3 regions of the Delftia sp. S65 genome follow, and region 2 is predicted to be linked to each of the others. Evidence: predicted binding sites of a transcription regulator. Region 2 holds the regulator's gene; each other region holds the start of a gene.
The links. The regulator FNR, encoded in region 2, switches genes on or off when oxygen is low (the NO sensors DNR and NnrR bind a similar motif). The targets are predictions, from matches to a motif close to TTGATNNNNATCAA.
Positions count from the first base shown of each region.

Region 1: the regulator FNR is predicted to act here: its motif matches at 3,977-3,990, upstream of IAE24_RS11700 (DUF7933 domain-containing protein).
Region 3: the regulator FNR is predicted to act here: its motif matches at 2,216-2,229, upstream of IAE24_RS19825 (hemerythrin domain-containing protein).

Region 1 is NZ_JACVUR010000010.1:135,345-145,170, forward strand. Features, by position in the region: gene aspS (aspartate--tRNA ligase) at 1-608, opposite strand, end outside; gene IAE24_RS11690 (DUF502 domain-containing protein) at 650-1,273, opposite strand; gene IAE24_RS11695 (FmdB family zinc ribbon protein) at 1,292-1,603, opposite strand; gene IAE24_RS11700 (DUF7933 domain-containing protein) at 1,828-3,846, opposite strand; gene IAE24_RS11705 (sodium:solute symporter family protein) at 4,024-5,472, opposite strand; gene ubiB (ubiquinone biosynthesis regulatory protein kinase UbiB) at 5,531-7,096, opposite strand; gene IAE24_RS11715 (ubiquinone biosynthesis accessory factor UbiJ) at 7,093-7,731, opposite strand; gene IAE24_RS11720 (Tim44 domain-containing protein) at 7,854-8,870, opposite strand; gene ubiE (bifunctional demethylmenaquinone methyltransferase/2-methoxy-6-polyprenyl-1,4-benzoquinol methylase UbiE) at 8,924-9,655, opposite strand.
Region 2 is NZ_JACVUR010000012.1:107,551-117,376, reverse strand. Features, by position in the region: gene ccoO (cytochrome-c oxidase, cbb3-type subunit II) at 1-57, shown strand, start outside; gene IAE24_RS13150 (cbb3-type cytochrome oxidase subunit 3) at 69-206, shown strand; gene ccoP (cytochrome-c oxidase, cbb3-type subunit III) at 234-1,151, shown strand; gene ccoG (cytochrome c oxidase accessory protein CcoG) at 1,229-2,683, shown strand; gene IAE24_RS13135 (FixH family protein) at 2,741-3,055, shown strand; gene IAE24_RS13130 (hypothetical protein) at 3,235-3,522, shown strand; gene fnr (fumarate/nitrate reduction transcriptional regulator Fnr) at 3,604-4,323, opposite strand; gene hemN (oxygen-independent coproporphyrinogen III oxidase) at 4,486-5,868, shown strand; gene IAE24_RS13115 (sulfite exporter TauE/SafE family protein) at 5,874-6,590, shown strand; gene IAE24_RS13110 (HD-GYP domain-containing protein) at 6,660-8,006, shown strand; gene IAE24_RS13105 (bifunctional diguanylate cyclase/phosphodiesterase) at 8,003-9,826, shown strand, end outside.
Region 3 is NZ_JACVUR010000027.1:33,262-43,087, reverse strand. Features, by position in the region: gene IAE24_RS19835 (dienelactone hydrolase family protein) at 72-764, opposite strand; gene IAE24_RS19830 (MarC family protein) at 954-1,601, shown strand; gene IAE24_RS19825 (hemerythrin domain-containing protein) at 1,655-2,155, opposite strand; gene IAE24_RS19820 (hypothetical protein) at 2,415-3,002, opposite strand; gene IAE24_RS19815 (CsbD family protein) at 3,147-3,365, opposite strand; gene IAE24_RS19810 (ABC-type transport auxiliary lipoprotein family protein) at 3,669-4,337, opposite strand; gene IAE24_RS19805 (MlaD family protein) at 4,351-5,313, opposite strand; gene IAE24_RS19800 (ABC transporter ATP-binding protein) at 5,513-6,316, opposite strand; gene IAE24_RS19795 (MlaE family ABC transporter permease) at 6,316-7,446, opposite strand; gene IAE24_RS19790 (GMC family oxidoreductase) at 7,768-9,507, shown strand.

The DNA.
Region 1 (9,826 bases), on a different contig from region 2:
ATCTGCTTGTACAGCTGGGGCGACTGCGGCAGGGCGAAGAACTCGCCATCGTGCACGCGGCTGGGCACCAGGTAGTCGCGCGCGCCTTCGGGCGTGCTCTTGCCCAGCATGGGCGTTTCGATGTCGATGAAGCCTTCCTTGTCCAGGAAGTTGCGCACCTGGATGGCCGTGCGGTAGCGCAGCATCATGTTGCGCTGCATGTAGGGGCGGCGCAGGTCCAGCACGCGGTTGGTCAGGCGCACGGTCTCGGACAGGTTCTCGTCGTCCAGCTGGAACGGGGGCGTAACCGAGGCGTTGAGCACGTTCAGCTCGTGGCACAGCACTTCGATCTGGCCGCTCTTGAGCTTGTCGTTGGTCGTGCCTTCGGGACGTGCGCGCACCAGGCCCTTGACCTGCACGCAGAACTCGTTGCGCAGGCCTTCGGCGGTCTTGAACATCTCGGCACGGTCGGGGTCGCAGACCACCTGCACATAGCCTTCGCGGTCGCGCAGGTCGATGAAGATCACGCCGCCATGGTCGCGGCGACGGTTCACCCAGCCGCACAGGGTAACGGTTTCGCCCATCAGGGCTTCGGTCACTAGACCGCAGTAATGGGAGCGCATGGCCATGATGAAAAGCTTCCTGCGCCCGGGACGGGCGCGACAGTTTGTTATTTGGATTCCGCGGGCAGTGTGAGATCCGGAGGAGTCACCACGCCCATCGAAACAATGTACTTGAGCGCGGCATCCACGCTCATTTCCAGCTCGATGCAATCGCTCTTGCGAACGATGACGAAATAGCCGCCCGTCGGGTTCGGCGTTGTCGGCACGAAGACGCTCAGGTATTCGTCACGCAGATAGGCGGCGACCTCTCCGCTGGGCGAGCCGGTGACGAAGGCCACGGTCCAGACGCCTTCGCGCGGCCACTGCACCAGCACGGCGGTGCGAAACGCATTGCCACTGTCCGAGAAGACGGTGTCGGACACCTGCTTGACGCTGGAATAGATGGAGCGCACCACGGGAATGCGGCTGACCACCGCATCGCCCCAGGAGACAAGCTTGCGGCCGATGAAGTTGCTGGCCGCAGCGCCAACCACCAGCAGGATCAGCAGCGTGAGCACCACGCCGAAGCCGGGAATGTGGAAACCCAGCAGCCGGTCCGGATGCCAGGCCTCGGGCAGGATGGCCAGCGTCTGGTCCAGCGTGCCGATGATCCAGTTGAGCACGCCCAGCGTGATCACCAGAGGAACAATCACCAGCAGGCCGGCGAACAGCCATTTGCGCAGAGCGGACATGAGAAATGCAAGCCTTGATTAATGGCCCGTGGAGGGTGCGGGAGCAGATGCGGGGGCCGCAGCAGGCGCAGTTGCCGCAGGTGCGGCAGATGTATCCGAGGCCTGGGTGTCTGCCGCTGGAGCCGGCGTGGCGGCGCTCTTGCTGCCGCTGTTCTTGAAGTCGGTCGCGTACCAGCCCGAGCCCTTGAGCTGGAAGCCGGCAGCCGTCAGCTGCTTGGAAAAGGCCTCGGCACCACAGGCCGGGCAGGTCGTCAGCGGAGCATCCGAGATTTTCCGCAGCACGTCCTTGGCATGACCGCAGGAGCCACACTTGTATGCATAAATAGGCATGGCGCTAATGCTTATACGAGAGAAGATGCAAAACTTTCGATTATAGGCATCCGCCCGATACTGCGGCTGCCTTGCCCCCAAAGGCCCAGGCCGGAGAGCCGCAAGCCGCATGCATCAGTCGGTACCTGATGGCCCCGAAATGCAAAATGCCAGTCGCGGGGACTGGCATTCCATCAGGGCGGTGCCGGCAAGCCCCGCTGCCGGGGCGCCTGCCGCGTCCATGTTCAGCGCCGTGCCCGGCGCCGCTGCATCCCCATACCGGCTAGCATGACGGCAAGGCCCATCAGCACCAGGGCAGGCACCCCGGTGGCGGGGACCGGCTCCGGCGTCAATGCGGCAGCAACCACCAACTCCTGGTCACGCGAATTGTTGGCCGGCTCCGGGTCCGTGGTTCCACTGACCGCCGTCACCGTGGCTGTCAGGCTGCCCTGCGTGGTGGGCGTGAAGCTCACCGTGCAGGAAATGCTGGCACCCGAGGCCAGCGGCGCGCCAGTCGGCACCGCAGGCGTGCATGAGGTGCTGGCACCTGCCGGCAGCCCTGCGATGGAGCAATTGGCAAAGGCCGCCGCATTGGGGCCGGCATTCGTGCAGACGAACGATCCCTTCACGGGAACACCCACGTTGGCGGTGGCCGGCAGCGTGACGCTGGAGGCCTGCATGTCGGCCCGCTCCACGGGGTTGAAGGGGTGGGCCTTGGTGTTGTTGGCCGGCACCGGATCCACCGTGCTGCTGCTCGCCGTCACCAAGGCCGCGATGGTGCCCGTTGTGGTGGGCGTGAACTGCACTGTGCAGGCGATGCTGCCGCCCGATGCCAATGGCGAGGCCGTGGGGACGCTGGGCGTGCAGGACGTGGTCGCCCCGGCTGGCAGGCCGGAGATCACGCACGAAGCCGCCGTCGCCGCACTGGGGCCGGCATTGGTGCAGCTGAAGCTGCCGGACACCGGCACGCCCACCGTCATGGTCGTGGGAAGCGTGATGGAGGTGGCCTGCATGTCGGCCGCTGGCGCAACCGCCAGCACAGCCAGTGTGGCCGGCTGGTTCAGGCCAATAAGACTGAGGTTGGAAGGACCGTTGGTGAAGCTGCCTGTCGCGGTCGGACGCACGTCGAGGCTCACCTCGCAGAAGGCGGCGCCCTGGGCCAGGTCTCCGTTGGACACGGTCACGGTGCTGCCGCCTGCTGCAGCCTGCACGGTCGTGCCGGGGCAGGTGGTGCTGGCATTGCCCTCGACGACCAGTCCTGCAGGCAGGTTGTCGGTAAACGACCAGCCTCGCTTGCGCAGCAGATCGGTCGTATTGGTGATGGTCATGGTCAGCCGGGAGACCTGGCCGAGGTGGATGCTGGCAGGCGAGAAGGCCTTGTCCAGCTGCGGCGTGACATCGATGATCTGCGCGTTGTCGATCGACGAATCGTTGCCCATGGAGCTGGTCTGGTCGTTGTGCAGAACAAACCCGACAGAGGCTCCGCTGAAGAGCAGGGCTCCGGGAGAGGTCACTGTCTGGGCCCTGGCCGTTTGTATGATCCCAATACCGATAGGCATCGTATTGAACGACACACCATCCACGCATGGATCGACAGCGTTCATGGAGATGGGCAGTTCCGCATTAGCGTCATTGACAAGAGAAAAACGCAGCAACGGAGCGACGAATCCTGACGAGCAGAAGTTCGCCACCACATCGGCACGGGCCGTGAGGAATCTGCTGCCGGAACTTTGCGGAATATTGGCCTTGGTGCGAAAGGCAATTGCGCCAGCAGGAAAGGTCCCATTCGCTGTAAGCATCGCCATGACGTGATTTTTGACCGCATCCGCCGCACTCTGGCCCTGATAGCGCCCTGCGACCTCCGCCATCTGCTGCAGGGCGTTCCAATTGCCTTGGGAACCGCAGGCCGCACTCATCGTCGCCGAAGTTGGATCCTGGTTGAAGGACGTGACTATGCCATTGCACTGGTTGGCGCTCATCCGGTACAGGGGGTCGGCGGTATACATCTGCCCCGCAGGGTCCGCGCCCTGGTAGACCAGCAGATCCCGCCCCTCCGTGGTGATGGGGGGTGTCTGCGGGTTTTCGAAGTCCTCGCTCCAGACAATGACCGGAGCGACCGGAATCCTCGGCGCAGCCATTGCCACCTGGCCGCACAGGGCTGGCACAAGCAAGGCGCCTCCAAGCCAACTCCATCGGAACCGGACGCCAGCGACAGGCCGCAGCTTCAGCCGGCGAGCCCTCGCAATCAGTTTGAGTGTTTTCATGACGGTGCTTCCTCCCAAGCGTTTGCTATTCGGAGGTCCGCCGTACTGTCACGACCTGTGCTTCACACCACCCAAGTCAGCATTCCGGGACCTCCACAATCCCAGCCGCCGACTATATAGTTAATAACTATTGATGATTGTCATCAATTGTTTTCTCAAATAACGAGGCAGCGGCGCTTACCTTTCGGGGCTGAATTCAAGAATGTCTGCGCTGCGATTGGCCAGCCACTGCGGTGCCAGTGACCCGCCCACCATCCCCGTCACAGCCGCCAGCAGGCCCGCCAATTGCTGCGGAAATGCCTCGTGCAAAGCCGGCGTGGCCATGAAGACCACCCACACGCCAATGCCCAGTGCCACGGCGCAAATGGCGCCCTGCGTGGTGGCGCGCTTCCAGTACAGCCCGAAGACCAGCGGCACGAAGGCGCCGACCAGCGGCACCTGGTAGGCGCTGGAGACCAGCTCATAGATGGGCGTTCCTTCCATCTTGATCGAGTAGGCCAGCACGCAGATGCTGAAGACGAGCACGCTGATGCGCATGGCCAGCAGCATTTCCCGGTCGCTGGCCTGGGTGCGGAACTGGCGCCAGATGTTCTCGGTGAAGGTCACACTGGGCGCCAGCAGCGTGGCCGAGGCACAGGACTTGATGGCCGACAGCAGCGCGCCGAAGAACAGCACCTGCATGACGAAGGGCATCTTGTCCATGACCAGGGTGGGCAGCACCTTCTGCGGGTCCTGCTTGAGCAGTTCCGCAGCCTCCTGCGGCATGATGATCAGCGCGCTGGCCACGAGGAACATGGGTACGAAGGCGAAGCAGATATAGGCCGAGCCACCGATGACGGTGCCGCGCGTGGCGGCCTTCTCGCTGTGGGCCGACATCACGCGCTGGAACACGTCCTGCTGGGGAATGGAGCCCAGCATCATGGTGATGGCCGCGCCAAAGAAGAAGAGGATTTCATGCCAGCTGGGCTCGGGCCAGAACTGGAACAGATCGCGGCTCACGGCCAGGTCGATGACCTTGCCGGCACCGCCAGCCATGTCGCTGGCAAACCAGGCCAGCACCACCAGGCCGACGACCAGGATGATCATCTGCAGGAAGTCCGTCACCGCCACCGACCACATGCCGCCGAACAGCGTATAGGCCAGGATGGACACCACGCCGATGGCCATGCCCACGGGAATGCTGACCGTGCCGCCCGACAGCAGGTTGAACACCAGGCCCAGGGCCGTGACCTGGGCCGAGACCCAGCCCAGGTAGCTGAGCATGATGATCAGCGAGCAGACGATCTCGATGGACCGGCCATAGCGATGGCGGTAGTAGTCGCTGATGGTCAGCAGCGTCATGCGGTACAGCTTGCCCGCGAAGAACAGGCCCACCAGGATCAGGCACATGCCAGCGCCGAACGGGTCTTCGACCACGCCGCGCAGGCCGCCCTCGATGAACTTGGCGGGCACGCCGAGCACGATCTCCGAGCCGAACCACGTGGCAAACGTGGTGGTGATGATCATGTACATGGGCAGATGGCGCCCGGCAATTGCGAAGTCGGCCGTGTTCTTGACCCGCCTGGCCGCCCACAGGCCGATGGCGATGGTCACGAACAGGTAGGCGATCACCATAGAGAGCAGCACGCTGGCACTCCTGTTTCAAAGTGGGAAAAGGGAGAGGTCCGGAAACCCGTCAGTGTTCTCAGTACCAGCGCAGCCGCACCACCAGTTGCAGCAGGATCAGCGCGATGACAAAGCCGATGCCGGCGCTGACGATGGCCTGCAACAGGCGGTTGGTGAGCTTTTGCTGCTGCAGCAGCTCCTTGAGCAGTTCGTCGTGCTCGCCGGAGTTGCGCGTGAGCCGGCGATGGATCAGGCGCGGCAGCTCGGGAATGAGCTTGGCATAGCGCGGCGCCTCGGCCAGCAGTTCGCGCCACAGTCGTTGCGGGCCCATCTGGTCCAGCATCCATTTTTCGAGGAAGGGCTTGGCCGTGCTCCACAGGTCCAGGTTGGGGTCCAGCTGGCGCCCCAGGCCTTCGATGTTGAGCAGCGTCTTTTGCAGCAGCACCAGTTGCGGCTGGATCTCGACTTGAAAGCGGCGCGAAGTCTGGAACAGGCGCATCAGCACCATGCCCAGCGAAATCTCGGCCAGCGGACGGTCGAAGTATGGCTCGCAGACGGCGCGGATGGCTGCCTCCAGCTCGTCCACGCGCGTGCTCGGCGGCACCCAGCCGCTTTCGATGTGCAGCTCGGCCACGCGCTTGTAGTCACGGCGGAAGAACGCAGTGAAGTTCTGCGCCAGGTATTCCTTGTCGTACTCGGTCAGCGTGCCGACGATGCCGAAGTCCAGCGAGATGTAGCGCCCGAAGGTCTCGGGCTCCAGGCTGACCATGATGTTGCCCGGGTGCATGTCGGCGTGAAAGAAGCCATCGCGAAAGACCTGGGTGAAGAAGATGGTCACGCCGTCGCGTGCCAGCTTGGGGATGTCCACGCCGGCTTCGCGCAGGCGCTCGACCTGGCTGATGGGCACGCCGGTCATGCGCTGCATGACCATCACGTCGTTGCGGCAGAAATCCCAGTACACCTCGGGGATCAGCACCAGGTCCAGCCCTTCCATGTTGCGGCGCAGCTGCGCGGCGTTGGAGGCTTCGCGGATCAGGTCCAGCTCGTCGTGCAGGTAGTTGTCGAACTCGGCCACGACCTGGCGGGGCTTGAGGCGCTTGCCGTCGGCCGACAGGCGCTCGACCCAGCGCGCCATCATGTGCATCAGCGCCAGGTCCTTGTCGATCACGGTCTTCATGCCCGGACGCAGCACCTTGACGGCCACGTCGCGCTGCACGCCGTTGCGGTCGCTGATCACGGCAAAGTGCACCTGGGCGATGGAGGCGCTGGCCACCGGCTCGCGCTCGAAGCTCACGAAGATCTGGTCCAGCTTCTTGCGGAAGGCGCGCTCGATGGTGTCCACTGCAATCTGCGAATCGAAGGGGGGCACGCGGTCCTGCAACCGGGCCAGCTCCTCGGCCACGTCGGGCGGCATCAGGTCGCTGCGCGTGGACAGCACCTGGCCAAATTTCACGAAGATGGGCCCCAGCTCCTCCAGGGCCTCGCGCAGGCGCTGGCCGCGCGGTTTATCCAGCCGCCGGCCGAGCGTGAGCACCGCGCGTGCGCGGCGCATCCAGGGATGCTCGAAGCTCGACAGCACCAGTTCGTCGAGTCCGTAGCGGAACACCACCCAGAGGATGGTCAGCCCGCGAAGAAACCGGCTCATGGCTTGTCGTTCTCGAAACCGGGCAGGGATACCACGGGGGAACCAACGGGCGCGCTGGCGGGCGCTGCCGCACGTGCGGCCTCGGGGGCGGGGGCATCGGCATCGGGCTTGCCGGCCATGCGGGCGCCCACGAACTGGCGCAGCGCCTGGGCGGCGCTGCGCGCGACCTTGGCCACGGTGTGCGCGGGCGCATCGCCGATGATGCGGGCCAGGTCTTCCTCCACGTCCCATTCGACGTGGTCCACCAGCCAGTTGATGTCGGCGGCCAGTTGCACGTCGCCCTCGATGCGGATGGAGGGCTTGTCGCCGCGCAGGGCCACCTGGGCCAGGGCCAGCGGGGAGGTCTCGGTGACTTCAAGCAGCAGGTCGGGCTGCGCGCCTTCGGGAGCCACGTTGAACAGGCCGGCGGGCGTGATCTGCAGGGCCATGGAGTAGCCGCGCCACTGCACGCGCGCCACGCGGCCCTTTTGCCGCACGAGGCGCTCCATCGCCTCTTTCTCCTGCATCAGCACATGGTTGAGGAACAGCACGAGGCGCTGATGCACCTCGCTGACCAGCCATTGCGGCGGTTGCGGACCGGCCATCACGCGTTCCATGAGACCGTTCAGAAAAGAAAAAGGGGACTGTGTTGCCATAGTCCCCGATTATTCCCGAAGTAAGAGGATGCGGCCGACGCAAATCCGGTCGAGACAAGTGGCCAGCCCATGGCGTGACCGCCTGTCGCATCCCTGGCTTGCGCCGGTCCTCTGCAAATTACTTACTGCAGTGCCTGGACGCCGGCGACCAGCCAGCCGCTGCTGCCGCTCTTGGGCTTGGTCATGTTCCAGACCTCGCGGAAGGGCGTGGGGCCTGCCGAGGCGTCCTCGCGGATCATTCCCGAGAATTCCACGCTGGCCATGTAGTCATTGCCCAGATCCTCGATGCCCAGCAACTGGGCATCGATCATGACCACGTCGGTCTGGTTGGGCTGGCCAGGGCGCTGCACCTCGCGCTCGCTGAGCTGGCCACGGATCTCGGTCAGCATCTCGTCGGTCATCATGGCGCGCAGCGAAGCGATGTCCGAGCGGTCCCATGCCGATTGCAGCGTGACGAAGTTGCGCTTGGCAGCCGTCAGGAAGCCTTCGGTGTCGAAGCCTTCAGGCACACCCCAGTTCTGCGAGCCTGCCAGGGCAGAGCCGATCTGCACGCCGGAACCCGAGGCCAGGGCGGCCGGCTGGTGGTTCTGCTCCCAGGGACGGGCCGAGGCGTCGTTGCCGACCTTCTCGGGGTTGTACTGGCGTGCCAGCGGTGCGCTGTCCACGTTGCCACCCATGTTGCCCGCGCCCGCAGGGGCCGCGTTCTGGAAGGCGAAGGGGCTGGACGATGCCTGCTGCGCGCCGGCCGCTGCACGGCGCGAGCGCATGACCATGCCCACCACGACCATGATGACCAGGGCCAGCAGGGCGATCAGCAGGAACTGGCCGAAGGCGGCGCCCAGACCCAGCGAGTGGGCCAGCCATGCCAGACCCAGGCCGGCGGCCAGGCCGCCGAGCATGGCGCCCCAGGGCTTCTTGGCCGGAGCGGCTGCAGGCGGCGTGGCAGGCTTGCCCGCAGCGTTCTGTGTGGCGGCGTTCTGCGGCGGCGTGTTCTGCGCCGGCGCGCGCGTAGCTTCACGCTGCGTCACATTGCTCGACTGCTTGCCCACCGATCCGCCACCGCCCATGCGCTTGGCGTCGGCCGTGCCGTGGACCACCACCAGCATCGCGACCAAGACCATAGACCATAGCTTTTTCATGTCATCTCCTCGAATAATCGTGTTGCCGTCACCTCACCGAACGCCTCGCGCGCTCAGCACTTGATTCCCACATGCAGGGCCGCAATGCCGCCCGTCATGTTGTGATAGTCCACATGGCCGAAGCCGCATTCCTGCATCAGGCGCTTGAGATCCTCCTGGCCGGGGTGCATGCGGATGGACTCGGCCAGATAGCGGTAGCTGGCGTCATCGCCCGCCACGAGCTTGCCCATGGCCGGAAGAATCTTGAAGGAGTACCAGTCGTAGGCTTTCTCCAGGGGCTTGGCCACCTTGGAGAACTCCAGCACCAGCAGCTTGCCGCCGGGGCGCAGGACACGGTTCATTTCCTTGAGCGCCGCATCCTTGTGGGTCATGTTGCGCAGGCCGAAGGCCACGCTGACCAGATCGAAATGGTTGTCGGGAAACGGCAGGGCTTCTGCATCGCAGACCATGGTGGGCAGGATGACGCCCTTGTCGATCAGGCGGTCGCGGCCCACGCGCAGCATGGCCTCGTTGATGTCGGTGTGCACCACCTGGCCGGTGGAGCCGACCTTCTTGGCGAAGGCCAGGGCCAGATCGCCCGTGCCACCCGCGATGTCCAGCGCCTTGTCGCCTTCCTTGAGGTTGGCCACCATCACCGTATAGGCCTTCCAGGCACGGTGCAGACCACCCGACATCAGGTCGTTCATGACGTCGTAGCGCGAAGCGACCGAGTCGAACACGCCGCGCACGCGGCTGGCCTTCTCGCGCTCGTCCACCGACTGGAATCCGAAATGTGTGGTGCTCATAACAACGATGCTAAGCAAGCAGTAGTAATGCGTACAGCGACAACCCCGTGTGGCCACGGGCTTTGCCGGGCAAGGGTTATCAAGAACAAACAGCTTGAAACGCCTTCAAACAAAGACTTTCAAGCTATTTTAAATATAGCACTACCCCCAATAACCCTGTGCCATACAGAG
Region 2 (9,826 bases):
ACGGAAATGGACGCCGTCATCGCCTACCTGCAGGTCCTGGGCCGTTCGGTCAAGTAAAGGAGAGCGACATGGACATCACCACCATGCGCATCGTGGCCACGCTGGCCTCGCTGGCCTGCTTCATCGGCATCTGGTGGTGGGCGTTCGCCCGCCGCAACCAGGCCCGTTTCGACGAGGCCGCCCAGCTGCCGTTCGAGCAAGACTGAGTCCCTCCACCAGAACGAGAACTTCCCATGAGCGATTTCGTAAACAACTTCTGGTCGATCTATGTCACGGCGATCACGCTGGGCGGCATCATCGGCTGCCTGCTGCTGCTGTATCTCACCGCACGCAAGAAGGTGGTCCCCTCGGCCGACAACACCACGGGCCACGTCTGGGACGAGGACCTGCGCGAGCTGAACAACCCCATGCCCAAGTGGTGGATGTGGCTGTTCATCATCACCTCGGTGTTCGGCTTCGCCTACCTGGCGGCCTATCCGGGCCTGGGCTCGTTCGCGGGCAAGCTGGGCTGGACGCAGCTGGGCGCCTATGAAAACGAGATGGCCAAGGCCCGCGCGGACCTGGAGCCGCTGTACGCCAAGTTCACGAGCATGAGCACCGAAGACATGGCCAAGGACCCCCAGGCCATGGCCATCGGCGAGCGCCTGTTCATGAACAACTGCGCACAGTGCCACGGCTCGGACGCACGCGGCGGCAAGAGCTTCCCCAACCTGACCGATGGCGACTGGCTGCATGGCGGCACGCCCGAGAAGATCAGGGAAACCATCACGGGCGGCCGCATCGGCATCATGCCGCCCATGGCCGCTGCCGTCGGCACGCCCGACGATGTGCGCAACCTCTCGCACTATGTGCTGAGCCTGTCGGGCAGCCCGCACGACTCGCTCAAGGCCTCGCTGGGCAAGTCCAAGTTCACGGCCTGCGCTGCCTGCCACGGCATGGACGGCAAGGGCAACCAGGCCCTGGGCGCACCCAACCTGACCGATGACATCTGGCTGCACGGCTGGGGCGAGGCCGCCATCACGGCCATGATCAACAACGGCAAGCACAACGAGATGCCTGCCCAGAAGGACAAGCTGACCGAGGCGCAGATCGCGGTGCTTGCTTCCTATGTCTGGGGCATGTCGCACAAAGACGGCGCAGTCCGTCAGTAAGCACGGGGGCGGCGCTGCGGCGCCGCCTTTTTGCGTTTTGAGTTTTCAGATATTTCAAAAAAACAAAGGAACCCACCATGAAGCCCGAGAGCGGGGATGACACCGGGAAGCCTCCCCGCAAAGTCATTCCGATCACGCCGGCCACGCCTGATCCGGGCGAGCTGGTGTCGATGTTCGAGTCGGAAAAGAAGGTCTACCCGCGCTCCATCAGCGGTGTCTTCGCACGCTGGCGATGGGCCCTGGTGTTTCTTACCCAACTGGTTTTCTACGGCCTGCCCTGGCTGGAGTGGGGCCAGCGCCAGATGGTGCTGTTCGACCTCGGAACGCGGCGCTTCTATCTCTTCGGGCTGGTGCTGTACCCGCAGGACTTCATCTACCTGGCGGGCCTGCTGATCATCTCGGCGCTGGCATTGTTCCTGTTCACGGCCGTGGCCGGGCGCCTGTGGTGCGGCTTCTCGTGCCCGCAGACGGTCTACACCGAGATCTTCATGTGGGTGGAGCGCAAGGTCGAAGGCGACCGCAGCGCGCGCATGCGGCTGGACAAGAACGGCTGGACCTTCGAGAAGGCCTGGAAGAAGTCGCTCAAGCAGTTGCTGTGGATCGCCATTGCGCTGTGGACCGGCTTCACCTTCGTGGGCTACTTCGTGCCCATCCGCGAGCTGGGCGGCGAGCTGCTGGCGCTGCAGGGCAGCTGGCAGATGTTCTGGGTGCTGTTCTACAGCTTTGCCACCTATGGCAACGCGGGCTACATGCGCGAGCAGGTCTGCAAGTACATGTGCCCCTATGCGCGCTTTCAGAGCGCCATGTTCGACCGGGACACCATGATCGTCAGCTACGACACGGGCCGGGGCGAGCCGCGTGCACCGCGCACCAAGAAGGTGGACTACAAGGCCCAGGGCCTGGGCGACTGCATCGACTGCAAGATGTGCGTGCAGGTCTGCCCCGTGGGCATCGACATCCGCAACGGCCTGCAATACGAATGCATTGGCTGCGGCCTGTGCATAGACGCCTGCAATTCCATCATGGACAAGATGGAGTACCCGCGCGGCCTGATCCGCCTGACCACGCAGAACGCCATGGCCGGCCTGTGGCGGCGTGCCCAGGTGTTGCGCCGCATCTTCCGTCCGCGCGTGCTGATCTACTCGGCCGTGCTGATCGGCTTGAGCGTGGCCATGATCGTGAGCCTGGCGTTGCGCCAGTCGGTCAAGGTGGACGTGATCCGCGACCGCGCCTCGCTGTCGCGCATCGTGGCGGGCGGCAAGCTGGAGAATGTCTACCGCCTGCAGATCATGAATGCCACCGAGCAGGCCCAGCGCTACCGCATCAGCGCCCATGGCCTCGATGGGCTGGAGCTGGCGTCCGAGCAGGAAGTCGAGGTCGGCCCGGCCGAGACGCGCGGCATTGCGGCGCGACTGCAGATTCCCTACGGTTCGGCCGAGCCGGGCTCGCACACCGTATTCTTCGATATCGATGCCGTGCATTCAGGCGCGGGACGCGCGTCCGAAAAGGCCGTCTTCCTGGTGCCCCGGTGATGTTCCTGGCAGGCGCGGCACGGTCCGCGCCTGCCGCCTGAAAGAAAGAGGTTTCCCATGTCTTCCAGTCCCGCAGTTTCCGCGCCCGCGCAGGCTCCCTCGCACCCCGACGCCGGCAAGCCCTGGTGGAGGTTCGGCCATGTCTGGCTGGTGGTGGCCGGCCCGGCGGCCGTGGTGGTCGCTGCCGTGATCACGGCCATCATCGCCATCAATGGCGCCGATCCCGTGATCGACCCCGACTACTACCGCAACGGCATCACGATCAACGAGCGTGCCGATGGCGTGCGCGAAGTGCCCAAGAGCATGGCGCCCGCCGTCACCGGCCGCAACCATGCGGCTACGCCCGCGCACGATCACCCCACGGACCGCTGATCGCCGTGCACCCCTGCAAGAGGCCGCAGTCGCGGCCTTTTTGCATGGCGGATCGCATCTCCGGCATGCGCGACGGGTGAGGGTTTCCTACAGGCGTGCAGGGCGCTGCGGGGCTTGGCGCCATGCGTTGGCGCGGCGCACAATGAAGGCGACCCCTCGACAGCACAAGGAGATCGCTGATGTTGGCCCAACGCTGGATGTGGATTGCCTGGCCTGCCTTTCTGGCAGCCGCCGTGATGGAGATGCTGGTTTTTGCCTTTGTGGACCCGCTGGAGCTGCATTGGCTCGGCGACCTGGGCTGGTCGCGCCAGGGCATCTACACGCTGGCCTTCTTCGCCTTCTGGGGCGTGACCATGCTCTCCAGCCTGATGACCACCATGCTGGGCTGCTCGGCCCGCGATCTCAATGACGGCGTGGTCTCCGAGCCCGACCCGGACCTGGCCATGCAGGGGCTGGGGCGGGACTGAGCGAGAGCCCGCCGCAATGAACAAGGCCCGCTGTCGCGGGCCTTGTTCATTGGCGGATGAATGCTTGCCGCCCTTGCAGCCTCACTGGCACTGCTGGCTGTTGACGATGCGCTTGAGCGCCTCCGTGTCCAGGATGCGCAGATGGCGCTGGCGCACCTCGATGATGTTGTCGTCCGCGAACTTGGAGAAGGTGCGGCTCACCGTCTCCAGCTTCAGGCCCAGGTAGCTGCCGATTTCCTCGCGCGTCATGCGCAGCACCAGTTCGGACTTGGAAAAGCCCCGTGCATGCAGGCGCTGCACGAGGTTGAGCACGAAGGCGGCCAGGCGCTCTTCGGCGCGCATGCTGCCCAGCAGCAGCATCACGCCGTGCTCGCGCACGATCTCGCGGCTCATGACCTTGTGCACATGGTTTTGCAGGGCCGTGACCTCGCGCGACAGGTCTTCCAGCTTGTCGAAGGGCATGACGCAGACTTCGGCGTCTTCCAGCGCGACGGCATCGCAGGTGTGGTGGTCGTTGACGATGCCGTCCAGGCCGATGATCTCGCCGGCCATCTGAAAGCCTGTGACCTGGTCGCGTCCGTCCTCGGTGGCCACGCAGGTCTTGAAGAAGCCGGTGCGGATGGCGTACAGCGAGGTGAATGTCTCGCCGTTGCGAAACAGCAGGCCTCCGCGCTTGACCTTGCGGCGCGTGGCCACGATGTCGTCGATGCGCTGCATCTGCTCGGCATCCAGGCCCATGGGCATGCACAGTTCGCGCAGGTTGCAGTTGGAGCAGGAGGCTTTGATGGTCTGAAGGTTCATGGAGTGATAAACATCAGCGGCACACAGCGTGCCGGCGGTGACCTCGTGGATTGCGATGAGTTGGATCAAATTGTCGCAGCAGTCCCTCAAACAACTCTTGATATGAGTCAAGGACATGACCGATGTGCTGCGGCACAGTCGAGGTATTAGAGGAAAAAACCCATGACCGCTGTCACCCCAGAGCTGCTGCGTCGCTTTGACGTACCGGGGCCCCGATACACCTCGTTCCCTACCGCCGACCGCTTTGTCGAGGCCTTTGGTGCAGAGGACTATATCCTGGCGCTGCAACAACGCAAATCGAGTACCGCAGCGCGTGCCATGCCTTTGTCGCTGTATGTGCACGTGCCCTTTTGCGAGTCGCTTTGCTATTACTGCGCCTGCAACAAGATCGTGACGCGCCACCACGATCGCGCCGCCGTCTACCTGGACTACCTGGCGCGCGAGATGGCCTTGCACACGGCCCATTGCGGCAAGGGCCAGACCGTCAGCCAGCTGCACCTGGGCGGCGGCACGCCCACCTTCTTCTCCGACGACGAGCTGCGCACGCTGATGGGCCTGTTGCGCGAGCATTTCAAGCTGGAGCCGGGTGGCGAGTACTCCATCGAGGTCGATCCGCGCACCGTCAGCGTCGAGCGCCTGGCCGTGCTCAAGGAGCTGGGCTTCAATCGCCTGAGCTTCGGCGTGCAGGACTTCGACGAGCAGGTGCAGATCGCCGTGCACCGCGTGCAGCCGGCCGAGCAGGTGTTCGAGCTGGTGGCGGCCGCGCGGCAGCTGGGCTTTGCCTCCATCAACGTGGACCTGATCTACGGCCTGCCCAAGCAGACGCCCGAATCCTTCGAGCGCACGCTGGCCCAGGTCAACGCGCTGCGGCCCGACCGCATCGCGCTCTATGCCTATGCCCACCTGCCCGAGCGCTTCAAGCCGCAGCGGCGCATTGCGGCCGAGGATCTGCCCCAGGGGGCCGACAAGCTGGCCATGCTGTCGCGTTCCATCGCCGCGTTCATGGACGGTGGCTATGTCTATGTGGGCATGGACCACTTCGCCCTGCCGGAGGACTCGCTGGCCGTGGCCAAGCGCCAGGGCCGGCTGCACCGCAACTTCCAGGGCTACAGCACCCAGCCCGACTGCGACCTGATTGCGCTGGGCGTTTCGGCCATCGGCAAGGTGGGTGCCAGCTACAGCCAGAACGCCAAGACGCTGGAGGAGTACTACGACGCCATCGACGCCAGCCACCTGCCCGTGGTGCGGGGCCTGGCGCTGTCGCGCGACGACCTGGTGCGCCGCGCCGTCATCATGGCCATCATGTGCCAGGGCGCCGTGCTGTTCGAGCCCATGGAGCAGGCCTGGCTGCTGGGCTTTCGCGAGTACTTCGCGCCCGAGATGGCGGCCCTGGAGGACCTGCAGGCCAAGGGCCTGGTGCAGATCAGCGACGAGGGCTTCCAGGTCACTCCCATGGGCTGGTACTTCGTGCGCGGCGTGGCCATGCTGTTTGACCGATATCTGCAGGCGGACAAGAACCGGGCGCGGTTTTCGAGGATCATCTAGGCCCCATGCTGTTGTCGCTGCTCTGGACCGCTTTGATCATGGGGCTCGTCGGCGGGCCCCATTGCCTTGCCATGTGCGCTGCGCCCTGCGGCGTGGTCACGGGCGGGGCGGGGCAGGGCGGCGGCTCGCAGGTGGTGGCCGTGCATGGATTGCAAAGCCGACTGTGGCTGCGCACGGCGCTGTTCCACGGCGGCCGTCTGGCCGGTTATGCCAGCCTGGGCGCTGCCTCGGCCCTGGCCATGGAGAGCCTGTCCTGGCTCACCAGCCAGACCACGGCGCTGCAGCCGTTCTGGATGCTGACCCATGTCGCCGTGATGGCCTGGGGCCTGGCCATGATGGTGCAGGCCCGCCAGCCCGCCTGGCTGGAGTCAGCCGGCCGCGCCGCCTGGCGGCGCGTGCAGCCCTGGGTGTCGGCGCCGGGCGGCACGCTGGCGGCAGGCTATGCCTGGGCGCTCATGCCTTGCGGACTGCTGTATTCGGCCGTGCTGGTCGCCGCGCTCAGCGGCGGCCCGCTGCAGGGCGCGCTGGCCATGGCGGCCTTTGGCGTGGGCAGCGGCCTGTGGCTGGTGGCCGGCCCCTGGCTGTGGCGGCTGGGCCGGCAGCGCCTGAACGGCCTGCGCGCCGAATGGGGCACGCGCCTGGCCGGCCTGATGCTGGTGGGCGTGGCCGTCTGGGCGCTGTGGATGGACCTGATCTACAAGCCCAGCCTCTGGTGCCGTTGAGCAACAGCTGAGGCCAGACTTGGCACCTGGGGTCGCGGATTGGCTGCGAGGCCCTCAGAACTGGAGATAATGCCCGAATCATCGGCTTACATATTGCCGATTCCTTCAGCCTCGGGGCCGTTGCCGCGCGTGAACCATTCCGTCCTCATCGATATCCGAGACCTCCGTCCGGGCATGTTTGTCCAGCTCGATGTTGGGTGGCTGAACCATCCCTTTCCGGTCAGCAGCTTCAAGATCACCTCCAGCGCACAGATCCAGACCCTGAAATCCCTGGGCCTGGAGGTGGTGCGCTGTGTCCCGCACAAAAGCGACACCTGGCCCGCCGAGGTGCGCACCCCGCCGCCGCAGGAGCTGCCGCCCGTCGTGGTGGCCCCCGAGCCTGCACCCACCGAACCTGCTCCAGCACCGCTGCTGCTGTCCGTGCCCGACTGGCGCGGCCGGCTGGAGGATTGCAATGCGCGCTTTCAGAAGGTGGAGCGCGGCTATGTGGCCATAGAGACCACCATTGCCAGCGCGCCCGAGCAGGCGCGCATGCCCACCGAGGCCCTGGTCGATGGCTGCCTGGCCGAACTGGCGGGCCCGCAGGACGTGGCCATTCACCTGCTGTCCGATGGCGTGGGCAGCAGCCAGAGCGTGCATGCCGTCAACGTGACCGTGCTCAGCCTGCTGCTGGGCCGGGCCCTGGGCCTGCAGGAATCGCTGCTGCGCGACCTGGGCCTGGCGGCGCTGCTGCATGACGCGGGCAAGCCCGTGGCCGGTGTCGAAGGCATGCACGGCCTGGCCCTGGAGCCTTCCGTGCCCGACGCCCTGCGCGAGCGCTACGAGCGCCATGTGGGCGAATCCGTGGCCATTGCCATGCGCATGGGCCTGTCGGCCCAGGTCACCACGGCCATCGCCCAGCACCATGAATGGGCCGACGGCACGGGGTTCCCGCTGAGCCTGGTGGCCGAAGACATGGAACTCACGGGCCAGATCCTGGCCCTGGTCAACAGCTACGATCGCCTGTGCAATCCTGGCGATGCACAGACGCCGCATACGCCGCACGAGGCCCTGTCCATGCTGTTCAGTCGGCTGCGCGACAAGTTCGCCGCGCCCGTGCTCAATGGCTTCATCCGCATGATGGGTGTGTTCCCCCCGGGCTCGGTGGTGGAGCTGACCGACGGGCGCCATGCCATGGTCATGTCCGTGAATGCATCACGCCCGCTCAAGCCCTCGGTGATGGTGCACGATGCCGGCGTGCCGGCCGCGCAGGCGCCCGTGCTGGCGCTGGAGCTGTTTCCCGAGCTGGGCATACGCCGGGGAGTGGCGCCCGCGCAGCTGCCGCGCGATGCGCTGGACTACCTGTCGCCGCGTCGGCGTGTCTGCTATTACTTTGAACGGGCGGTGGAGTTGGATCCACCGAAGGTGGCGTCTTGAACAAGCAAGCGCTCAACCGCGCCTGGCCCCGCCTGCTGGATGCACTGCAGGAGGCCCTGTGGCTGATCGATGCGCGCACCCTGAAGGTGCTGCGCGCCAACGCCGCCAGCGAATCCGTCACCGGCTATGAGGCCGATGCGGCCCCGGGCCTGCCCGTGCAGGTGCTTGCCGCCACGCCGCAGCAGCAGGCTTTCTGGAGCGATCCCTTCAACTGGCAGGCCGGAGCCCAGTTCATTGCCGAGGTGCGCCGCGCCGATGGCCAGCTGGCGCCCGTGGAGATGCGCGTGCGCGCGCTCGACGGCGAGGTGCTGCTGGTCAGCATGCTGGACCGGCGCGAGCAGGCCTTGCACGAGGCCGAGTTCGAGAGCCTGCTGGGCGAGCTGCGCGCCACGCTGGAGTCCGCGGCCGACGCCATCCTGGTCTGCGATCCCGATGGCCGCATCCGCGCCTTCAACCACCGCTTTGCCACGCTCTGGGGCATTCCCGAGGCGCTGCTGGTGCGCCGCAACGACGTGGCCATCCTCGACCACCTGGCCAGCCAGGTGCGCGATGCCGAATCCTATGCGCGCCAGTTGAAGCTGCTGTCGGCCCAGCCCCTGATGGAGGCGGCCGACGTGCTGGACCTGCGCGACGGGCGCATCCTGGAGCGCCGCGCCGTGCCCCAGCTGCGCCGGGGCCTGCCCATGGGGCGGATCTTTTCCTTTCGCGACATCACGGCCGAGGCCCAGACCCAGGCGGGCCTGGAGCTGGCTGCGCGCGTCTTCGAGTCCAGCCTGGACGGCATCTTCATTGCCGACGGCTACATGGATGTGGCCCGCACCAACCCGGCCTGCGAACGCCTGCTGGGCGGCATGCCCGTGCAGGGACGCACGGTGGAGTCGCTGTTCGAGGCCTCCGAAGGCCAGGCCGACACCCTGGGCGACCTGGCCCGCATCCAGTGGCACCAGGGCGGCTTCTGGGAGGGCGACCTGTGGTTGCGCCAGGCCGGCGGCGCGCGCTGCGCCGTGCGCCTGTCATGGGTGCCGCTGCGCAACGCGCAGGGCGACGTGGTGCAGAGCATCGGCTTCATGCGCGACCTCACGCAGCAGCGCGTGGCCCAGCAGCGCATTGAACAGCTGGCCTACAGCGACGCGCTCACCGGCCTGCCCAACCGCCTGAACCTCACGGAGCGCGTGGATGCAGCCATCGAGGCCGCGCGCGCAGGCGGCACGGTGTTCAGCATCCTGTTCATCGACCTGGACCGCTTCAAGATCATCAACGACTCGCTGGGCCACCAGTTCGGCGACCGCGTGCTCAAGCTGGTCGCGCAGCGCCTGAGCGACTGCATGCGGCCCGTGGACATCCTGTGCCGCCTGGGTGGCGACGAGTTCGTGCTCTATCTGCAGGGCTGCAACGCCGAGCTGGCCGCGTCGGTGGCCAAGCGCATCCTGCAGGAGATGGAGCGCCCCTTCCTGCTCGACGGCCTGGGTTTCTCCGTGCAGTGCAGCATCGGCGTGGCCCAGTATCCAGCCGATGGCCTCACGCTGGATGAGCTGATCCGCCAGGCAGACACCGCCATGTACCGCGTCAAGGAACGGGGCCGGGGCCATTTCAGCTTCTACCAGCCGCAGATGAGCGCCGGCCTGCTGTCGCGCATGAAGCTGGAGCATGCCATGCGCCAGGCGCTGGAGCATGGCCGCATGGCGGTCTACTTCCAGCCACAGGTGCACATAGACAGCGACCGCATCGTCGCCGCCGAGGCGCTGCTGCGCTGGACCGATCCCGAATTCGGCGTGGTCTCGCCGGGTGTCTTCATCCCGCTGGCCGAGGAGTCGGGCTAC
Region 3 (9,826 bases), on a different contig from region 2:
GGTTTCAAGCAGCACTCCCGGAAATCCCGATGCCTGGATTTTCCATGCCGGGCCACGCCCGGCACGGCAGATCAGGCCAGGTGCTGGTCGAAGAAGGCCAGCGTGCGGTCGCGCGCCTGCAGGGCGCTGGCCTCGTCGTAGGCGCTGCGCTGGTCGCAGTTGAAGCCGTGGTCGGCGTCGTACAGGTGCACCTGCACATGCTTTTGCGCCTGGGCGAAGGCCTGCACGGCGTCCACGGGAATGTGCGTATCGCGCCGGCCGAAGTGGGCGATGACGGGACACAGCGGCTCGCGGCCCATCTCCAGCGGCGTGGTCATGCCGCCGCCGTAGTAGCAGGCCGCAGCCGACAGGCTGGGCAGGTTGCAGGCAGCGCGCCAGGCCCACAGGCCGCCCCAGCAAAAGCCCACGATGCCCACCTTGCCGCCGGGCACCAGCGTAGCGGCATGGTCGATGGCGGCCTCGATCTCGGGCAGCACGCCGGGCTGGGGCAGCGCCTCGGCGGCGGATTTCAGCGCCATGCCCTTGGCACGGTCGGCGTCGCCATAGCCCAGGTCCACACCCGGCTCCACACGCGTGAATAGTGACGGCGCCACGGCCACATAGCCGCGGGCTGCCAGGCGGTCGGCCACGGCGCGGATATGGGCGTTGACGCCGAAGATCTCCTGCAGCACCACGACGGCGCCGCGCGCGGGCACATCGGGCCGCGCCACCCAGGCCGGCGAAGCCGTGCCATCCAACGAAGTCAACTGCACAAAACTGCCCATGTCCGCGTTCCTTTCTGTCTGAGAACCTGTTGTGATTTCCCGGTGGGCGGACGCGCCCCGCAATGCTGTAATGGCGGCGGGCCGGCCCGTGCGGCAATTCTTTCACAGGAGACATTCGATGGAACGAAAAGTCGTGCGTACCGGCAAGCGCCGGGCACAGGTGGGCGGCGGCAACCTACAGGGAATGCGATGGACCTCAAACCGCTGATCACGCTGGTGGCCATCATCAACCCGCTGGCCATCGTCCCCTTCTTCATCCACTACACCGAGGGATTCAGCGCCCAGCAGCGCCAGCAGACCATTCGCACGGCGGCGCTGGCCTCGTTCTGCGTGATCGCGGCCTGCGCCATCATCGGGCTGCAGGTGCTGGACTTCTTCAACATCTCGCTGCAGAGCTTTCAGGTGGGCGGTGGCCTGCTGCTGCTGATCAGCGCCATGAACATGCTCAACGCCCGCCCGGCCGAGGAACGGCCCAACGCGCCCACGCTGGTCGCTGGCGCGGAAAAGGCTGCCATGGGCAACAGCATTGCCGTGGTGCCGCTGACGATTCCGCTGCTGACGGGGCCGGCCTCCATGTCCACCGTGGTGATCTACGCCGACCAGGCACGCACCATCTGGCAGCACCTGGCCCTGGTGGGCTATGGCGTGGTGGTGGCGCTGGTGGTGATGGTCTGCTTTTCGCTGGCCGACCCGATCGCCCGCGTGCTGGGCAAGACCGGCATCAACGTGATGACGCGGCTCATGGGCCTGATCCTCGCGGCCCTGGCCGTGGAGGTGATGGCAGGCGGGCTGGTGAAGATCTTCCCCATCCTGGCCTCGCCCGCGATCGTGCCCTGAGCGGGCTGGCTGACTGGTGGCCTTACTGCCGGTTCAGATCGGTTCAGGCCGGATCAGGCCGGCACGGTCCGCGCGCGGTCGGCGCTGCCGTCGCAGGCACCGCCGCAGCCCGTGATGGGCTGCTCGGGCAAGGCCTCAGGGTGCGCCAGGGAGCCCGTGGCGGGATCGAAGCCCGCACTGCGCAGATGCAGGGCCAGCGCCGCATCCATGGTCTGCGCATGGTGCACGAACCAGGCCGCCAGCTCGCCCGCCATGCTGCGGATCACGGCCAGATCACCGGCCGCCGCCTTGGCCGCCCCCTCGCGCATCACCTGCAGCACCACCTTGTGCTGCAGGCTGTGGCAGTTGGTGCTGGTGAAGCGCGTGGACTGCATCCAGCGGTCTTCCTGGTCGAAATGCACCTGCGTATGCGCGATCAGCTCATCCCAGCGCGCGCACAGCTGCGCATCATCGGCCGCCTCCACCTCAGCCAGCAGCAGGACGAACTCCTGATGCACCTCGTCCATGGCCGGCAACTCCAATGCCAGCGCTCCGCTCCATTCCAGCACGGCCATATGCTTCTCCTGCCTTCATCGTGAAAGCCTGCAGCTTAGGAACAGCACCGCCTAACCCGTTTGACCCACATCAGCCAACCCGAAAACAGCAAAGCCCCGCGAACGGGGCTTGGTCAAGGCGGATAAAACTGGCGCGCCCCAACATCAGGGACGCCAAGCAAGAGCCGCCTCGCGGCGAGGGCGTCGTCCCCCTCCCTCGCGTAGCGAGTAGAGAGGCGCCGTGCAACGGGGGAAGCGGCGTCAGCCGCTCAGGGGGAGCTTACTGTCCAAACTTCCGCTTGGCATCAGCCACGCAGGTGTCCTTGGCAGCGCCGCTCATGGTGTCGCAACGGGCCTTGGCAGCCTTGTAGTCGGCTTCGCGGGTTTCCTCGGCAGCGTCCTTGCGGGTTTCGGCCACGTTGGCAGCCTTGGCTGCGGAGTTGGAAGCGGGCTCGGCCTGGGCCTTGTTCACCTTGGCGGCTTCCACGGCGTGCACGTGGGCGGCCTTGGCATCCTTCACGCAGACATCCTTGGCGTCGCCCTTGAGGTCGTCACACTTTTCCTTGGCGATGTCGTAGTCCGCATCAGCCTTGGCCTTGAGTGCCTTTTCGCTGTTCTTGGGCGAAGGATTGCGGCGCGATTCCAGTTCGGCCTTGGCCACGTTTTCCTGGCCCTTGGCCTGCTTCTCGCAGACGTCCTTGGCGTTGTCCTTGAGCGGCTTGCACTGTTCCTTGGCAGCCTTGTAATCGGCCTCGATCTGGTTCTTGGCGGCCGTGTGCTCCGCATTGGTCATGGCCATGGCGCCGGAGGCCATCAGGCCCAGGGCGACAGCGGAAAGCATGTGGCGAAAGCGTTGCGGTGTTTGCATGATGGAACTCCTTGTATTTGTACTGAACCGGCCCTTGGTGCCTGCGGCGGCGGGCCATTGGTGCGTGCCCTCAGGCACGCTGGCTGTCGAGGAGCGGATGGCGGCGCCGGCCAGGGCGTCCAGCCCATCCGCAGTCCACCCTCGTCAGTCTTCGAAGCGGAAGTCGGGGTTGCGCTTTTGCCAGTCGGTCAGCTGCTTTTCGGCAGCGTCGCGGGCCAGGCCCTGGCGCTCCTGCAGCTTGCCCAGGAATTGCTCGCGCTTGCCGGCGATCACATCCAGATCGTCATCGGTGAGCTTGCCCCATTGCTCACGGATCTTGCCGGTGAATTGCTTCCAGTTGCCCTTGATGCGGTCTTCATTCATGGCTTGGTCCTTTCAGTGATGTTGAAGTAGCGCTGTGCAATCAGGCCTTGTTTTTTCAAAGCCGCGATCTGCATCAGCGACGGTTCCACTGTAAAAAACCTGGGGGCTGCGCGTCGTAGTCTGGACCTAGTGTTGACGGTCGTCCCAGGGGCAGCCGAGACGGTGGGATCGGGACTACAGCCCCTGACGGACGCGCGGGAAGCGCTGGGTCAGGCAAAGACAAAAACAGCCGGAAGGTGCAGTGCACCAACCGGCTGTTTTTGAACGGAAAAAAGAGAAGAGGCGTGGGTGGCCCGAAGCCGCTCAGTGCCCCTGCTGCCCCAGCCACGCATCGATCTGCGCAATGGCCGTATCAGTGGCCTTGGCCAGGGCCTGGGCGCCGCCTGCGGCATCGCCCGAAGCGGCAGGACTGCGCACCTCGAACAGCTTCTGACCCAGCAGGCGGTCCACGGCACCGCTTTGCTCGACCAGGGTGGCGCGCAGGCGCACCACGCCGGCACTGGAGCCGGGCGCGTCGAAGACCTGGCTGAACTCTTCGATGTCCACGCGCAGCAGCGTGGGCACGGCGCCCTGCAGGCGCGGCTGGGCCACGCTTTCGCTGCTGGCAAGCACGGGGCGCTGCACGCCCAGCTGGCTGCGCAGGCGCTGCTGCAGCAGCAGTGCAGGAGGCTGGCTCCAGCGTGCCAGCTGGTAGGGGCGCAGTTCCTGACCATTGGCATAGGCCAGGCGGTAGAACATGGCCGTGCTGCCGTCGGACAGGGCGGGCGCCTCCACATCGGCCAGCGCCAGCGGCGTGCGTGCCTGCGGGGCGGCGGATGTGGCGGACTGCGCAGGCGCGGACAGCGGCGCCAGGCCGAAGTCATAGCGCGCGGGCTGGGCGGGGGGCTGCGGCAGGGCCGAGCAGCCGGCCAGCAGGATCAGGGCGGCGGCCAGTCCAGCGCTGGCCACGGCGGTCTTGCGAGATAGGGGCATGCGGGTTCCTCGGTCAGGGCTGGGTGGCTGCAGACGGGGCGACGAAGCCGGGCTCGCCCGGCCCCGGGCGGGCCTGGCCCGGCCCGTAGATCACGGCCTGCGGGTTGTCGCTGAAGCGGCTGGCCGCCGTGCCCATCTGGCGCGCGGCGCGCGAGACATCATCGGCCGCGCGGTTGGCGTGCGGCACCGTGCTGCGGCCCAGCGAATCGGCCATGCGGGTCAGTGCGCGCGTGCTCTGGGCGATCTGCTCCAGCGGTCCGTCCTGCGCGTTCACGCGGCGCACGGTTTGCTGCAGTTCGGAGGCCACGGCAGAGGCGCCGTTGCTGGCCTTCTCCAGCGACTGCAGGGTGTTGTGGGCGTCGGCGGCGAGCTGCGGCACCTGAGTGGACAGCGTGCGATCCAGGTTCTGCGTGAGCTGCTGTACGCCTGCGGCAGCGGCCGCAATGTTCTCCAGCGCCTGGCTCACGCGCTTTTGGTTGTCGGTGTCCAGCATGTCGCTGAGGCGGCGCGAGATCTCATCGGCGCGCTCCAGTAGCACCTGCCCCTGGTCGGCCAGCATGCTCAGCGGCGACGAGCGCAGCGGCAGGCGCGGCAGCCCGCTGGGGCCCGGGGGCAGTTGGGGCTGAGGCTGGTCCGCATCATCGAGCTGCACATGGGCCAGGCCCGTGACGCCCTGGTAGCCCAGCACGGCGAACGTGGTGGGCGTGATGGGCGTGTTCACGCCGATGGCAATGCGGATCAGCACATTGCCATTGGTCTGCGGATCGAACCCGATCCGCGTGACCTTGCCCACCGCCACGCCCTTGTAGCGCACGGCAGCCTGGGCCTGCAGCCCGCTGATGCCGTCCTTGGTGGACAGCTCGTACTCGTTGTACTGCCGCGTATCACGCGTCAGCCAGATCGCCAGCCCCGCCAGCAGGGCCGCCACGACCAGCACGAAAATGCCGGCCGCCATGGCATGTGATTTGTTTTCCATATCAATGGTCCATAACGTTAGCCCAGCAAACAAGGCATGGGGCCGCGGCCCCCAGTCAATCCACAACTCAGGGCGAGGCCTTCAAAACCGGCGTGTCCGAAGGCAAGGGACACCGAGCAAGGGCCGCCCCGCAGTGAGGGTGTCATCCCCCCCCGCAAAGCGAGAGGGGGGAAGGCGCGAAGCGACTCAGGGGGGCTTCTCATACCGTGCTCATCGCGCGCCTGCCGCGCTCCCCCTGGAAGAAATGCTCGATGAACGGATGCTTGAACTCGGCCACCTCGCGCGGCGGGCCGCTGACCAGCACCTTCTTCTCGGCCAGCACGGCCACGCGCGAGGACAGGGCGAACAGCGTGTCCAGGTCGTGCGTGACCATGATGACAGTCAGGCCCAGCTCGGCACGCAGCTCGCGCAGCAGTTCGCAGAATTCGTCGGAGCTGGTGGGGTCCAGGCCGGCCGTGGGCTCGTCCAGCAGCAGCAGGGGCGGGTCCATGATCAGCGCCCGCGCCAGCGCCACGCGCTTGATCATGCCGCCCGAAAGATCGGCCGGCATGCGCGAGGCATGCTCGGGCTTGAGGCCCACCATCTGCAGCTTGACCAGGGCCGCGTCGCGCACCAGTTCGTCGGGCAGCGTGCCCTGCTCGCGCAGCGCGAAGGCCACGTTGTCCAGCACGCTGAAGGCCGAGTACAGCGCCCCGTGCTGGAACAGCATGCCCACGCGGCTGGCGGCGCCCTCGCGGCCCATTTCGCTGGCCGGGCGGCCCAGCACTTCGACACGCCCCTTGGTGGGCTCCAGCAGCCCCAGCATCTGGCGCAGCAGCACGGTCTTGCCCGTGCCCGAGCCGCCGACGATGGACAGCATCTCGCCGCGCTGCACATCCAGGTCCAGGTCCTGGTGCACGGCAAAGGCGTTCTCGCCTTCGCCGAACACGCTCCACAGCCCGGCGATGCGCACGATGGGCTCGTCGGCTGCGGGCGTGGAGGAGGTTTCGGTGTCCATGGCCATCAGATTCCGACATCTTTGAAAAGGATTGCGAAGATCGCATCCACCACGATCACCATGGTGATGGCCGTCACCACCGAGGCCGTCGTGCCCTTGCCCAGGCTCTGCGTATTGGGCTCCACGCGCAGGCCCCAGTGGCAGCCAATGAGGGCGATGAGGGCGCCGAAGACCACGGATTTGCCCATGGCGATCCAGAGGTTGCCGATCTTCACGGCGGCAGGCAGCGCCTCGGCAAAGTAGGCGCCCGTGACGCCCATGGTGAGGTCGGCCGCGAGCATGCCGCCGGCCAGCGCGGCCAGCGTGGTCCATAGCGAGACCAGGGGCATGGCGATGGCCAGCGCCAGCGCGCGCGGCAGCACCAGGCGAAAGCCGTGCGGTATGCCCATGACCTGCATGGCATCCAATTCCTCGGTGACGCGCATCACGCCGATCTGGGCGGTGATGGCCGAGCCCGTGCGGCCGGCCACCAAAATGGCCGCCAGCAGCGGACCCAGCTCGCGGATCAGCGAGATGCCCAGGATGTTGACGATGAAGGATTCAGCCCCGAACTGGCGCAGCTGCAGCGCCATCAGGTAGGCCAGCACCACGCCGATCAGAAAGCCCACCAGGGCCGTGATGGGCAGGGCCGTGGCGCCCATGGAGTAAAGATGGCCTGAGATGTCGCGCCAGGGGCCCCGGTGCGGGGCACGCGCAAAGCGCAACAGGTCGATCAGCAACTGGCCGATGAGCCGCGTCATCTGCGCGAAATGGCCGCAGGCGTTGATCACCAGGCAGCCCAGGCTGTCGATGCGCTCCAGCAGGTTCGGGCGCGGGGGCGGCGGCGCAGGCTCCTTGGAGAAACGGCCCACGCGTTCGAGCATGGCACGCTGCGCATCGCTGGCCGCAAGACGCGCGGGCAGGCGACGGCCCCAGTGGTTCCACAGCAGCTGCGCGCCCACGTGGTCCAGCCAGTCCAGCCCTTCCAGGTTCCATCCCAGGTCATCGCCCTTGGCATCGGCCAACTGCGCACGCAGCCTGCGCCATTGCGCCCGCCGGCCCAGCTCGGCCGCGCCCCAGGAGCCGGTCAGCAACGCCCACTGGCCGTCGTTGTCGCGGCGCAGGCTGCATTGGGGGGGATTGTTGAGGGCAGACAAGTGCGGAAAGTCCTTGGGGGTTGCGAAGGCGGGGCGCGCAGGCAGGGCCGGGCGGCATTGCAGCCAAGACCGCAGGATAACCGAGCGGCACGGGCCGCAGATTGCCTGGCGGCGCCGTGCGCACGACAGCTTTGCCCTACGCGTGCAATTTTTATCAAAAAAACAGCGCGACAGCCATGGCTGCTGCATGCGATGCTGCAAAAAAAGGAGTCCAGCGCGCTTTCCCTCTCGACAGTGCGCATGCCGTCCGCACAATGGGCCGAAGCACCAACCCCGGCTCCCAAGGACGTTCCGGCCCGCAGCGGACGCCCGCCCATCTCCATGAGCAACACCACCTTCGACTACATCGTCATCGGCGCCGGTACGGCGGGCGCCCTCCTGGCCAACAGGCTTTCGCGCGATGGCCGCAGCCGCGTGCTGCTGATCGAGGCGGGCGCCAAGGACGACTACCACTGGATCCACATCCCCGTGGGCTACCTGTACTGCATCGGCAATCCGCGCACCGACTGGCTCTACCAGACCGAGCCCGACGCAGGGCTCAACGGCCGCAGCCTGCGCTATCCGCGCGGCAAGACGCTGGGCGGCTGCTCCAGCATCAACGGCATGATCTACATGCGTGGCCAGGCCCGCGACTACGACGGCTGGGCCGAGCTGACCGGGGACGACGCCTGGCGCTGGGACCAAGTGCTGCCGGCCTTCCGCCAGCATGAAAGCCATTGGCGGCTTGATGCCGGCGGCAACGCCGATGCAGGCTTTCGTGCCCTGCACGGCGGCACGGGCACAGGCGGCAGCGCCGAATGGCGCGTGGAGCGGCAGCGCCTGCGCTGGGACATCCTGGACGCCTTTGCCGAAGCCGCCCAGCAGGCCGGCATTCCGGCCACCGAGGACTTCAACGGCGGCAGCAACGAAGGGGTGGGCTACTTCGAGGTCAACCAAAAGGGCGGCCTGCGCTGGAACACCGCCAAGGCCTTCCTGCGGCCCACCTGCTATGGCCGCCCCAATTTCGAGCTGTGGACCCATGCCCAGGTCAGCCAGCTGCTGTTTGAACAGCTGCCCGCCGGCGGCCTGCGCTGCAGCGGCGCCCAGGTCTGGACCGGCTCGGAAATGGTCAACGTGCAGGCAAGCCAGGAGGTGCTGCTGTGCGCGGGCGCCGTCAACTCCCCGCAGATCCTGCAGCTGTCGGGCATCGGTCCGGGCGCGCTGCTGCAGAACCACGGCATTGCCGTGCGCCACGACCTGCCCGGCGTGGGCGAGAACCTGCAGGACCATCTGCAGATACGCTCGGTCTACAAGATCAAGGGCGCGCGCACGCTGAACACCATGGCCAATTCGCTGTGGGGCAAGGCCGGCATCGGCCTGGAATACCTGCTGCGCCGCAGCGGGCCGATGAGCATGGCGCCCTCCCAGCTGGGGGCCTTCACGCGCAGCAGCCCGCAGCAGGCGCACCCCAATATCCAGTACCACGTGCAGCCGCTGTCGCTGGACGCCTTCGGTGAGCCGCTGCACGGTTTTCCGGCCTTCACGGCCAGCGTCTGCAACCTCAATCCCACGAGCCGGGGCACGGTGCGCATCCACAGCGGGGACTTCCGCCAGGCGCCGGCCATTGCGCCGCACTACCTGTCCACACCCGAGGACCGGCAGGTGGCCGCCGACAGCCTGCGCGTGACACGCCGCATCGTCGGCCAGAGCGCACTGGCGCGCTTCGCCCCCGAGGAATGGAAGCCCGGCGTGCAGTACCAGAGCGACGAGGATCTGGCGCGCCTGGCCGGCGACATCGCCACCACCATCTTCCACCCCGTGGGAACCACGAAGATGGGCCGCGCCGACGACCCCATGGCCGTGCTGGACAGCCGCCTGCGCGTGCGCGGCGTACAGGGCCTGCGCGTGATTGATGCAGGCGCCATGCCGCGCATCACCAGCGGCAACACCAACAGCCCGACGCTGATGATGGCGGAGAAGGCCGCCGGCTGGATTCTTGCGGACCGGCAGGGACAGGCAGGGGCAGGGGCAGGGACAGCGACAGCGGCACCAGCCGACGCAGCGGTGGCGATGGCCGCCTGAGGGGCGGCAAGCCCGGGCGGACCAGGGTTGTTGTGGGCAGAAACGGATCGATGGGGAACGAATGGTCGCCCTGGCGTCAAAGCCGCGGCGCCCGGTGTTCAGGGCCCTTTGCTGGTGCAATCCCGCACTTTTGCGGTAACTGCGGGAAATCCCCGATGCACCACCCAGGTGCGACCATTAAAGTCCACCCACTCTCGCGGCACCACAGTGCTGCACAAGAGGGGCCGAGGAGACAACTCGTACACAACCAGATCAACATTCATAAATAGCATCTCAAGATGCATTTCCCAGAGCGCCGGCAAGTCCGGCGCTTTTTTTA